DNA from 3 places in the Kocuria oceani genome. Region 1 is predicted to be linked to each of the others. Evidence: riboswitches for the same ligand, from Rfam matches in the RefSeq annotation. Region 1 holds a riboswitch; each other region holds the start of a gene.
The links. A riboswitch is a leader RNA that binds a small molecule or an ion and turns the genes downstream of it on or off. The one in region 1 is predicted to bind S-adenosylmethionine.

Region 1 (3,638 bases):
GAGCGCTCATCGTGCTCTTCATCTACGGTGCGCTCACCGGCCGCAAGGGCCGCACGCACTGATCCGCACCCTCAGCGGAACCCGAGGCCCCGGCCACCGGAAACGGTGACCGGGGCCTCGGTCCGTCCGGACCCGCCGCGGCAGGGCGCCGGTCCGGCTGGGGGATACTGGGGCCATGAGCTCCCCCTCCGCCGCGCCCCGCCCCCAAACGACCCCCGAGCCGACCTCCGAGCCGACGCCCGAGCCGACGCCCGAGCTGCGCGCGCTGGCCGCCGCCGGCCCCCGCCGGATCGTCGTGCTCGGGTCGACCGGGTCGATCGGCACCCAGGCGCTCGACGTCGTGCGCGCGGCGAACCGGCTCGACGGCGGGGCGCCGTTCCGCGTGGTGGCCCTCGCGGCCGGCCGGGGCCGTCTGCCGCTGCTGGCGGAGCAGGCCGTGGAGACCCGCGCCGCCGTGGTGGCGACGAGCGGCAGCGGTGAGGACGCCCAGGAGCTGGCCCGGCGGATCGGCGAGCGCGCCGCGGCCGCCGGCGCCGGGGACTACCGGCCCGAGATCCTGCACGGTCCCGAGGCCGCCACGGCGGCCGCGGCGCACCCCGAGGCCGACCTCGTGCTCAACGGGATCACCGGCTCGATCGGCCTCGCCCCCACCCTGGCGGCACTGCGGGCCGGGCACCGGCTGGCGCTGGCCAACAAGGAGTCGCTGATCGCCGGAGGAGCGCTGGTGAAGGAGGCGGCGGCCGCCTCGGGCCGCCCGGACGCGCTGATCCCGGTGGACTCCGAGCACTCCGCCCTGGCGCAGGCGCTGCGCGGCGGCAGCGCCGCCGAGGTGGACCGGCTCGTCCTGACGGCCTCGGGCGGGCCGTTCCGCGGCCGCACCCGGGCGGAGCTGGAGGCGGTCACCCCGCGCGAGGCGCTGCGCCACCCCACCTGGGACATGGGTGTGATGGTCACCACCAACTCGGCCTCCATGGTGAACAAGGCCCTGGAGGTGCTCGAGGCCCACCTGCTCTTCGACGTTCCCCTCGAGCGCATCGACGTGGTCGTCCACCCCCAGTCGGTGGTGCACTCCATGGTCCAGTTCGTGGACGGGTCGACGCTGGCGCAGGCCTCGCCGCCGGACATGCGCCTGCCCATCGCCCTCGGTCTCGCCTGGCCGCACCGGGTGCCCGGCGCCGCCGCCGCGTGCGACTGGACCCGCGCCACCGAGTGGACCTTCGAGCCGCTGGACCGGGACGCGTTCCCCGCCGTCGAGCTCATCAAGGCCGCGGGGGAGCGCGGGGGCACCCACCCGGCGGTGTTCAACGCCGCCAACGAGGAGGCGGTGCACGCCTTCCATGACGGGCGGATCCGGTTCCCGGCGATCGTGGACACGGTGGAGACGGTGCTGGGCGAGCACCAGGACGGCGGCGTCCTGGACCTCGGCGCCGTCCTGGAGGCCGAGCGCTGGGCCCGGCGGCGGGCGCAGGAGGTCCTCGCCCGCTGACCGGGCCGGACCCGACGCACGTGCTAGTCTGTCGGGCGGATGACGAGTCCCAGCGCGCAGCCCTGGCTTGCTGGGCGGCAACCCTCTCCCGTAGTGGGGTGCCCCAGGTGAACCATCCGGCACCGGCCATCGTGGGCCGGCGGCAAGTACGGTTCGACCGCGGACGCGCCCTCCGGCGTGCCCTCGACCGTGGCCGTCGGTCCTGGTGGGACTGGTGGAGACTCCCGACCTCCTGGACCCACGGAAAGGCACGACATGCGATCGCAGCGCCTCACCTTCCTCGCCCTGGCCACCACCCTCGGCCTCACCCTCACCGCCTGCGGCGGCTCCGACCAGGCCGGCGGACCCTATGACGACGGCGTGATCACCATCGGCACCGACGGCCGCACGCAGGTGCACGAGGCCTTCCTGGAGGAGGCCGAAAAGGCCGGTGTCGAGGTCGAGCTCGTCGAGTTCACCGACTACAACCAGCCCAACGCGGCGCTCACCAGCGGCGACCTCGACATGAACTGGTTCCAGCACGGTGCGTTCCTGGCCGACTACCGCAACAACTCCGGCGAGGACATCGTGCCCATCGGTTCCACCTCCATCTACCCGCTGGGCCTCTACTCGGAGCGCTACGACTCCCTCGACCAGATCCAGGAGGGCGACGAGATCGCGGTGCCCAACGACGCGATCAACCTCGCCCGGGCGCTGCTGCTGCTGCAGTCGGCCGGTCTCGTGGAGTTCACCTCCGACACGACGGCGCCGTCCGAGCTGGACATCGACACCGAGGCCTCCAAGGTCCGGGTCACGCCCGTCTCGGCCGAGCAGACCGTGCTCTCCCTCAGCTCGACCGCCGGCGCCGTGGTCAACAACACGTTCCTCTCCCGGGCCGACATCGACCCCAACACCGCCCTGTACTCCGACGGCGAGGACAACGAGAACGCCCTGCCCTACGTGAACTTCTTCGCGGCCACCGGCGCCAACAAGGACGACGAGACCCTGCACCAGGTGGCCGACCTCTTCCACACGGACGCCGTGCTGGCGGCGGAGCAGGCCGAGACCAAGGACACCGCCGTGTCCAAGGACGTCCCGCAGGAGGAGCTGATCGAGGTCGTCGACCGGTACGCCGAGGACCTGCAGAAGTGACGGCTCCGGCCGCACCCGACCGGGCACGCCACTCCCACGGAGACGTCATCGTCCGTTTCCAGGACGTCAGCAAGACCTTCGTCACCGGCCCGGCGAAAGCCCGTCGCGAGGTCGTCGCCGTGGACGGCGTCTCGCTGGAGATCCGTCGCGGGGAGATCTTCGGCGTGATCGGGTACTCGGGGGCCGGCAAGTCCACGCTCGTGCGGCTCATCAACGGCCTCGAGCCGGTGACCGCCGGCTCCCTGACCGTGAACGGGTTCGAGGTCGCCGGGCGCAAGGAGACCGAGCTAGCGCCCGTCCGGCAGGAGATCGGGATGATCTTCCAGCAGTTCAACCTGTTCACGTCCCGGACCGTGGCCGGCAACGTCGAGTACCCACTCAAGCGGGCCGGCTGGCCGAAGGAGAAGCGGCGGGCCCGGGTCGCCGAGCTGCTGGAGTTCGTGGGCCTGTCCGCGCGCGCCGGCAACTACCCGGAGCAGCTCTCCGGCGGGCAGAAGCAGCGCGTGGGCATCGCCCGTGCCCTGGCGACCAGCCCCAAGCTGCTCCTGGCCGACGAGTCGACCAGCGCCCTCGACCCGGAGACCACCCAGGAGGTCCTGCAGGTGCTGCAGCGGGTCAACCGGGAGCTGGGCATCACGATCGTGATCATCACCCACGAGATGGACGTGGTCCGGGCGATCGCCGACCACGTCGCCGTGATGCAGGACGGCAAGGTCGTGGAGCACGGCTCGACGGTGGACATCTTCGCCCGGCCCCGCACCGACACCGCACGCCGCTTCGTCTCCTCCGTCCTGCACTCGGTGCCGGACGAGCGCGAGGTCGAGCGGCTGCGCCGGGCGCACCGCGGGCGCCTGGTGATCGTGGACGTCGGCGACGGCGTGGACATCGGCGGTGTGCTCTCCGACGGCGCCGCCCGCGGAGTCCGCTTCACCATCGCCTACGGCGGGATCAGCGTGCTCCAGGAGCAGTCCTTCGGGTCCCTGACCTTCGAGCTGACCGGCGAGGACACGGCCGTGCAGGC
Region 2 (3,638 bases), on a different contig from region 1:
GCAGCCGCGCCCCGAGCTCGATCAGCGGGCACGTGTCCATCACCACGTCCAGCCCGGCGGCGGCGGCGCGGGCCGCGGCCGCGTGGTCCACGACGCCCAGCTGCAGCCACACGGTCCTCGCGCCGGCGGCGACGGCCTGGTCCACGACCGCTCCGACGCGGCGGGAGTTGACGAAGCAGTCCACCACGTCGATCGGCCCCGGGACCTCGGCGAGCGTGCGGAAGCCGGGCTCCCCGTGCACCACCTCGCCCTTCGGGTTGACCGGGACGATCGTCATGCCGAGGTCGTCCCGGATGCGCTTCGCGACCGAGTGCGCGGGCCGGGCCGTGTTCCCGGTCAGCCCCACCACGGCCCAGCGTCCGGGCTGTGTCATCAGGCGGTCGATCACGGCGGGATCGTTGCGGCTCATGCCCCCACCCTGGCACGGACCCGCCCCGCTCGCCCCGATCGCGCCCCACCGTGTCCCGAGATTGCAGGTCCCGGCCACCGACCGAAGCGTTGCAACGACCCTATGAATCCACCGCGCACGGGACGCCGACACGTGCAACCTCGGCGGGGGGGCGGAGGGTCAGGAGAAGAGGGGGAGGAGGTCTGCTTCCGGGCCCAGCTGGGCCCGGTCCTGGGCGGGCAGGGCCGCCCGGCCGGTGCCCACCCGGGCGAAGTGTTCATCGCTCCAGTGCTCGGGCGGCTCCCGCTCCCACAGGTCGATGAGGACCCGGCGGACCTCGGCGAGCCCGTCCACCGCCGGTCCCGGACAGCCCTCCAGGTGCTCGATGAGGTCCAGGTGGTGCACCGTGGACTCCACCGCCAGGGTGCTCAGGAGGTCGTCGACCCGGAGCACGTGGCCCTGGGTGCGGACCGTCCCGCCGGGCCGGCAGCGCTCCGCCGCGTGCACGAGCGCCCGCGCCGACTCCCGGTAGTGCCCCCGCAGCTCATCCCACTCCGGGTAGAGGCTCGCCGCCGCCCGGGTGCGGCGCCGGACCTCGGCCGCGGCCACGGCATCCGCGCCCCGGGCCGCCCAGTAGGTCGCGGCGTCCCGGTCCGGGCGGGCCGTGGTGGGCGTGTGCAGGGCGACCAGACCGCGCACCGCGTCCGCGGCGCAGTGGTGGGCGAGGTCGCGCACCGACCACCCGCGGCAGCCGGTGGGCGCCCAGGAGTCGTCGTCACCGAGCCCGTCGAGGACCGCCGCGAACGCCGTGCAGGCGTCGCGGACCAGGTCCGCCCGGGTCGAGGTGTGCCGGCTCGTCATGGGTCCATGGTGCGGCACGAGGGCGCGGCGTGCCACCGTTTTCGACCATGACGGCCCGCGGAGCGATTTGCCACGCGACCCGCGGAGCACGTTCAATGGGGCCGTAACCATCCGGAGCGGCTGAGAGACCTGGCTCGTCGACGTCGCAGCAACCGGCACGGATCCGTCCGATCCCCGTGCGAGGTGCTAATGCCAGGACCGATGGAGTTGATCATGGGCACGTCTCTGCTGGGCTCTGCACCGTCCACCGCCGCCACCGCACCGGCCACCACGAAGCGCGCCTACTCGGTGGCCTTCGAGCACGTCGGCAAGGCCTTTCCGTCCGGCGGGCACAGCCACCACGTCCTGCACGACGTCGACGTCACGGTCCGCCCCGGGGAGGTCCTGGCGATCCTGGGGCCCTCCGGCTGCGGCAAGTCCACGCTGCTGCGGGCCGCCGCCGGCCTGGACACCGCCTCGGCGGGGCGGGTGCTCATCGACGGCACCCCGGTCTCCGGGATCGACCCGCGCTGTGCCGTGGCCTTCCAGGAGCCGCGGCTGCTGCCGTGGCGCTCCGTGCGCGAGAACGTCCGCCTGGGCCTGCCCTCCGGGCTGGGCCGGGCCGAGGCCGACGCCGTGATCGACGACCTGCTGCGCCTGGTCGGGCTGACCGCCCACGCCCGCCACCGTCCCCGAGCGATCTCGGGCGGCATGGCCCAGCGCGCGTCGCTGGCCCGGGCGCTGGCCCGCAACCCCGGTGTGCTTCTGCTCGACGAGCCCTTCGGCGCCCTCGACGCCCTGACCCGGCTGCGGATGCAGGACCTGCTGCTCACCGTCCACGCCGCGCAGCCGACCACCGTGCTGCTGGTGACCCACGACGTCGACGAGGCGCTGCAGCTGGCCGACCGGATCGTGGTCCTGGGCCGCACCGGCCCGACCGCCCCCGCGTCGATCAGCACGGTGCTCTCCGTGCCCGGCGACCGTCCCCGGGACCGGGCCTCCGAGGTCCTCGCCGAGCTGCGGGTGCAGCTGCTCGGCCACCTGGGCGTCGACGCCCACCACCCCGCGACCCGCTGATCCCGCCCCGCTCCCCCGGGTGCGGCGCGGCCCTGCGCCGCGCCGGGTCCGCCCGGCACGCCCACCCCACCACGAAAGGCCCCACCATGCCGCTGTCCCCGCGCCCCGCCCGCACGATCCCTGCCCTGGCCGCCGTCCTGGCCCTGTCCCTGACCGGGTGCATGGCCGGGGAGGGCTCCGGCGGGGCCCAGGCCGCCGAGAAGATCACGGTCGACTGGGCCACCTACAACCCGCTCTCCGTGGTGATCAAGGAGAAGGGCTGGCTCGAGGCCGCCTTCGCCGAGGAGGGCACCGAGGTCGAGTGGGTGCAGTCCGCGGGCTCGAACAAGGCCAACGAGGCGCTGCGCGCCGAGGCGGTCGACGTCGGCTCCACCGCCGGTTCCGCGGCGCTGCTGGCCCGCAGCAACGGCACTCCGATCAAGGTGATCGACCTGTACTCGCAGCCGGAGTGGTCCGCGCTCGTCACCGCCCCGGGCACCGGGGTGGAGTCCGTGGCCGACCTCGAGGGCCGCACCGTGGCCGCCACCAAGGGCACCGACCCCTACTTCTTCCTGCTCCAGGCCCTCGAGGAAGGCGGGGTGGACCCGGCCGACGTCACGATCCAGAACCTGCAGCACGCCGACGGGCGCTCGGCGCTGGAGAACGGCCAGGTGGACGCCTGGTCCGGGCTGGACCCGATCATGGCCGCCGCGGAGCAGAACGGCGCCGAGCTGTTCTACCGCAACGTGGACTTCAACACCTACGGCTTCCTCAACGCGCACGAGAACTTCCTCGAGGAGCAGCCCGAGGCGGCGCAGACCGTGGTGGACGTCTACGCCTACGCCCGGGACTGGGCGCTGGCCCACCCGGAGGAGACCGCGCAGCTGCTCGCCGACGCGGCCGGGATCGAGCTGTCCGTGGCCGAGCAGGTGCTCGAGCGCACCCACCTGGACATCGACCACGTGCCCGGCGAGCAGCAGCTGGCCGTGCTCGAGAAGGTCGGCCCGATCTTCGTGGACTCCGGTGACGTGTCCGGCCAGGAGCAGATCGACGAGGCCCTGGCCGGCCTCGTGGAGAGCTCCTACGCCGAGGACGCCGACGCCGCCCGCGTGGCCGAGGCCGCCGAGGGCGCGGAGGCCGGGCAGTGACGTCGCCGCTGAGCCCGTCCGGGGAGGCCGTCCGCACCGACCGCGCCGGCGCCGATCAGGTCGTCGGCGCCGAGCCGGCCGTCCACGCCGACGACCCGGGCGACGCACCCGCCGCCGTCGCGGAGCCCCGCCGCCGTCCCCTGCTGCGCGCGGGGCTCGGCCTGCTCCTGCCCGCGGCGCTGCTGGTGCTGTGGCACGTGCTGTCC
Region 3 (3,638 bases), on a different contig from region 1:
GGTGGGGTTGGAGCCGCGGCTGTACTCGTGGCCGGCGCGCAGGACGTTGATCCCGTCCTGGGCGAAGGTGGAGGTCTGGTAGACCGGCGGGATGACGGCCCCGGTCAGGGGGTCGGGCTGCTGGCCGGCGTGGACGGCGGTGGTGGTGAAGCCGCGGCGGCGGGTGGTGACGGTCTGGCTCATGGTGGGGCTCACTTCCGGAGGGTCGAAACGGTCTCGAGCACGGCGTCGAGGGCCTGGCCGAGGTCGGCCACGAGGTCCTGGGGCGCCTCGAGGCCGATCGAGAGCCGGACGGTGGTCTCGGCGATCCCGCCGGCCCGGCGCTGCTCGGGCGTGAGCCGGCAGTGGGTCATCGCGGCCGGGTGGGCCACGAGGCTGCGGGTGTCGCCGATGTTGGCGACCAGCTTGAACAGTCGCAGCCCGTCGATGAAGGGGCCCACGGCGGCGTCCGGGGCGGCGAGGTCGAAGGAGAACACGGAGCCGGTGCCGCGGGGGAAGTCCCGGGCCGCGATCCCGGCCCCGGGGTCCCCCGGCAGCCCGGGGTGGTGCACGCGCGCGACGGCGGGGTGGCCGGCGAGGAACTCGGCCACGGTCAGCGCCGAGGCCGTGTGCCGGGCCACCCGCAGGTCGAGGGTCTCGGTGCCCTGCAGGATCTGGCTGGCGTTGAACGGGGACAGCGTGGTGCCGAGGTCGTGCACGTACTTGGCCCGGACCAGGTGCAGGTAGGGGCTGGCGCCGGCGCACTTGTCGAGCAGGCTCTGCCCGCCCCAGCGGGCGCGGGCGCGGGTGAACTGGGGCCACCGCGCAGGCTCGGCGGACCAGTCGAACGTCCCGCCGTCCACGACCGCCCCGGCGAGGGCGTTGCCGTGGCCGCCGAGGAACTTGGTGGCCGAGTGCACCACGATGTCCGCGCCCTTCTCCAGCGGCCGGTACAGCGCCGGGGAGGCGAGGGTGTTGTCGACGACGACGGGCACCCGCGCCGCCCGGGCGACGTCGGCGATCCCGGGCAGGTCCGGCAGCGTGGCCAGCGGGTTGCCGATGGACTCGAGCAGGAAGGCCCGGGTGTCGGGGCGCACGGCCGCGGCCCAGGCGCCGGGTGCGGTGGGGTCCACGAAGTCGACCTCGACGCCGTGGTCGGCCAGCGAGTCGGTGAGCAGGTCCACGGTCCCGCCGTAGAGCTTCTCGGAGGCGACCAGGTGCTTGTCCTCCCCCTGGCCCAGCAGGGCCAGCAGGGCCACGGCCACCGCGGACTGCCCGGAGCCGGTGGCCACGGCGCCCGCCCCGCCCTCGAGGTCGCTGATCCGCTGCTCGAGCACGGCGACCGTGGGGTTGCCGGTGCGGGTGTAGGTGAAGCCGGCGCGGGTCTGGGCGAACATCTGCCGGGCGGCCTCGTAGTCCGGGAACTCGAAGGCGGCGCTCTGGTAGATCGGCACCGTGAGGGTGCGCTGCCCGGGGTCGTGGTCGGCGCCGGCGTGGATCTGCCGGGTCGAGAGGTCGTGATCGGTCACGGGGAGGGACATGGCGCGGCTCCTGTGCACGTGCTCTTACCCGCACCGGTCACCCGCTGCGGGGCAGCGGGGATGCAGGCCGCTTCCTCATCCGAACCACCCGATGAGCATGGGGTTGGTGCGCGACCCAGTCGGAGCTTGGCAGTCGCGTCTCGTGAAGCTGGGACCACACTATGCGCGGGGCGGGCCGGCGCCGTTCCGCGACCCAAGATGACGTCCGTGACGGATCGTGACGCCGCTCGTGAGGCCCCCGGTGGCGCCCTCTGTGAGCCCCGGCGCTCCCGGCGCCCCGGCGGGTCACGCCCGGGTGTCGATGTCCTCGAAGATCAGGAACGTCTGGGTGTCCACCACGCCGGGCAGCTGCTGGATGTGCTCGAAGATCACCTGCCGCAGGTGCACCGTGTCCACGGCGCGCACCAGCAGCATGACGTCGAAGTTGCCGCCCACCAGGGCGATGTGGTGCACGGCCGGGATGGCCCGCAGCTGCGCGCACAGCTCCCGCCAGGTGTTCTGCTGGAGCTTCAGCGTCACATAGGCCGAGGCCTGCAGCCCGGCGCGCACCGGGTCGATCACGGTGCTGAAGCGCAGGATCACCCCCTCGTCGCGCAGCCGGTTGATGCGGGCGTAGGCGTGGGCGCGGGAGACGTGCACGGCCGCGGCGATCGCGGTCACCGACTGCCGGGCGTCCCGGGAGAGCTCGGCGAGGATCTTCCGGTCGGTCTCGTCCAGCGGGACGGGGGTCGAGGGCACGGCGGGGCTCCTTCGGGGCGGGACGGGAGGGCGGGCAGCGGTGTCGGACGAATGCGTGTGCGCCACGCCACAGTAAAACATTTCGTCCACGAGGACAGCACCGATGCCCGCAGGATTCTGGACTTTCCCGCACCCCTGGATACGAACCGTCGGTTCTTCTCATACTGGGCGGACAGAACTTCAGCGGCCTTCCTGCCTCCCCGGGTCCGCACCAGGACCGGGGACCGACCGAGGGGACACCATGAGCCAGACCGTCGAGACCCCCGAGGACCCGATCCTCCGGGCCTCCCAGACCTTCGGCATCACGCCGGAGCAGTACATGCTCCCGGCGCGCGGCGAGATCCGGATGGTGGACCCCACCGGCCGGCTGCTGCCGGCCGAGGAGCAGGGCACCGAGCCCGGCCACGAGTACCCGCTGCCCGCGGGGGACGTGCTGCTGGGCGCCTACGAGAAGCTGGTGGTCGGCCGCCGGGTCAACGACCAGAACTCCGCGCTGGTGCGCCAGGGCCGGATGGCCGTCTATCCCTCCAGCCACGGGCAGGAGGCCTGCCAGGTGGCGGCGGCCCTGTGCCTGCGGGAGGGCGACTGGCTGTTCCCCACCTACCGGGACACCGTGGCCGTGATGACCAAGGGCGTGCGGCCCATGGACGTGATGTCGATCTTCCGCGGCGAGTGGCACGGCGGCTACGACCCCCACGAGCACCACGTCGGCATCCAGTCGACCCCGCTGACCACCCAGCTGCTGCACGCGGTGGGCGTGGCCCACGCCGCGAAGCTGCGCGGTGAGGACACCGTGGTCCTGGCCATGTGCGGCGACGGCGCCACGAGCGAGGGCGACTTCCACGAGGCCCTCAACTTCGCCGCCGTGTTCAAGCTGCCGGTCGTGTTCTTCGTGCAGAACAACGGCTACGCGATCTCCGTGCCCCTGTCCCAGCAGTCGGCCGCCCCGAGCCTCGCCCACAAGGCGGTCGGCTACGGCATGGCCGGGGAGCGGGTGGACGGCAACGACCTGGTGGCCCTGCTCGCCACGCTGGGCCGCGCCGTGGACCTGGCGCGCTCGGAGTCCGAGCCCCTCCTCGTGGAGGCCCACACCTACCGCATGCAGGCGCACACCAACGCCGACGACGCGACCCGCTACCGCGACGACGCGGAGGTGCAGGAGTGGATCGCCAAGGACCCCGTGACCCGGATGCGCGCCTACCTGGCCGGGGAGGGACTGCTCGACGACGCGGCCGAGCAGCGCATCGCCGCCGCCGCCGAGGACGTCGCCGCGGCGCTGCGCGACGGCATGAACGCCGACGTGCAGGTCGACCCGCGCGAGCTCTTCCGCCACGTCTACACCGAGCAGACCCCGCAGCTCGACGAGCAGGAGCAGTTCCT

Region 2: linked by a shared signal. The riboswitch ahead of PU704_RS01690 (ABC transporter ATP-binding protein) and the one ahead of PU704_RS08530 (MetQ/NlpA family ABC transporter substrate-binding protein) in region 1 are both predicted to bind S-adenosylmethionine.
Region 3: linked by a shared signal. The riboswitch ahead of PU704_RS13105 (O-acetylhomoserine aminocarboxypropyltransferase/cysteine synthase family protein) and the one ahead of PU704_RS08530 (MetQ/NlpA family ABC transporter substrate-binding protein) in region 1 are both predicted to bind S-adenosylmethionine.

Annotation. Positions count from the first base shown of each region.
Region 1 covers NZ_JARAMH010000006.1:84,299-87,936, reverse strand. The annotation lists gene PU704_RS08540 (GlsB/YeaQ/YmgE family stress response membrane protein) at 1-62, shown strand, start outside; gene dxr (1-deoxy-D-xylulose-5-phosphate reductoisomerase) at 176-1,486, shown strand; SAM riboswitch class IV at 1,525-1,641, shown strand; gene PU704_RS08530 (MetQ/NlpA family ABC transporter substrate-binding protein) at 1,742-2,617, shown strand; gene PU704_RS08525 (methionine ABC transporter ATP-binding protein) at 2,614-3,638, shown strand, end outside.
Region 2 covers NZ_JARAMH010000001.1:343,435-347,072, reverse strand. The annotation lists gene PU704_RS01700 (CoA-binding protein) at 1-409, opposite strand, end outside; gene PU704_RS01695 (maleylpyruvate isomerase N-terminal domain-containing protein) at 569-1,249, opposite strand; SAM riboswitch class I at 1,354-1,457, shown strand; gene PU704_RS01690 (ABC transporter ATP-binding protein) at 1,463-2,305, shown strand; gene PU704_RS01685 (aliphatic sulfonate ABC transporter substrate-binding protein) at 2,392-3,432, shown strand; gene PU704_RS01680 (ABC transporter permease) at 3,429-3,638, shown strand, end outside.
Region 3 covers NZ_JARAMH010000012.1:21,642-25,279, forward strand. The annotation lists gene PU704_RS13100 (cystathionine gamma-synthase) at 1-183, opposite strand, end outside; gene PU704_RS13105 (O-acetylhomoserine aminocarboxypropyltransferase/cysteine synthase family protein) at 192-1,520, opposite strand; SAM riboswitch class IV at 1,536-1,668, opposite strand; gene PU704_RS13110 (Lrp/AsnC family transcriptional regulator) at 1,806-2,258, opposite strand; gene PU704_RS13115 (thiamine pyrophosphate-dependent enzyme) at 2,500-3,638, shown strand, end outside.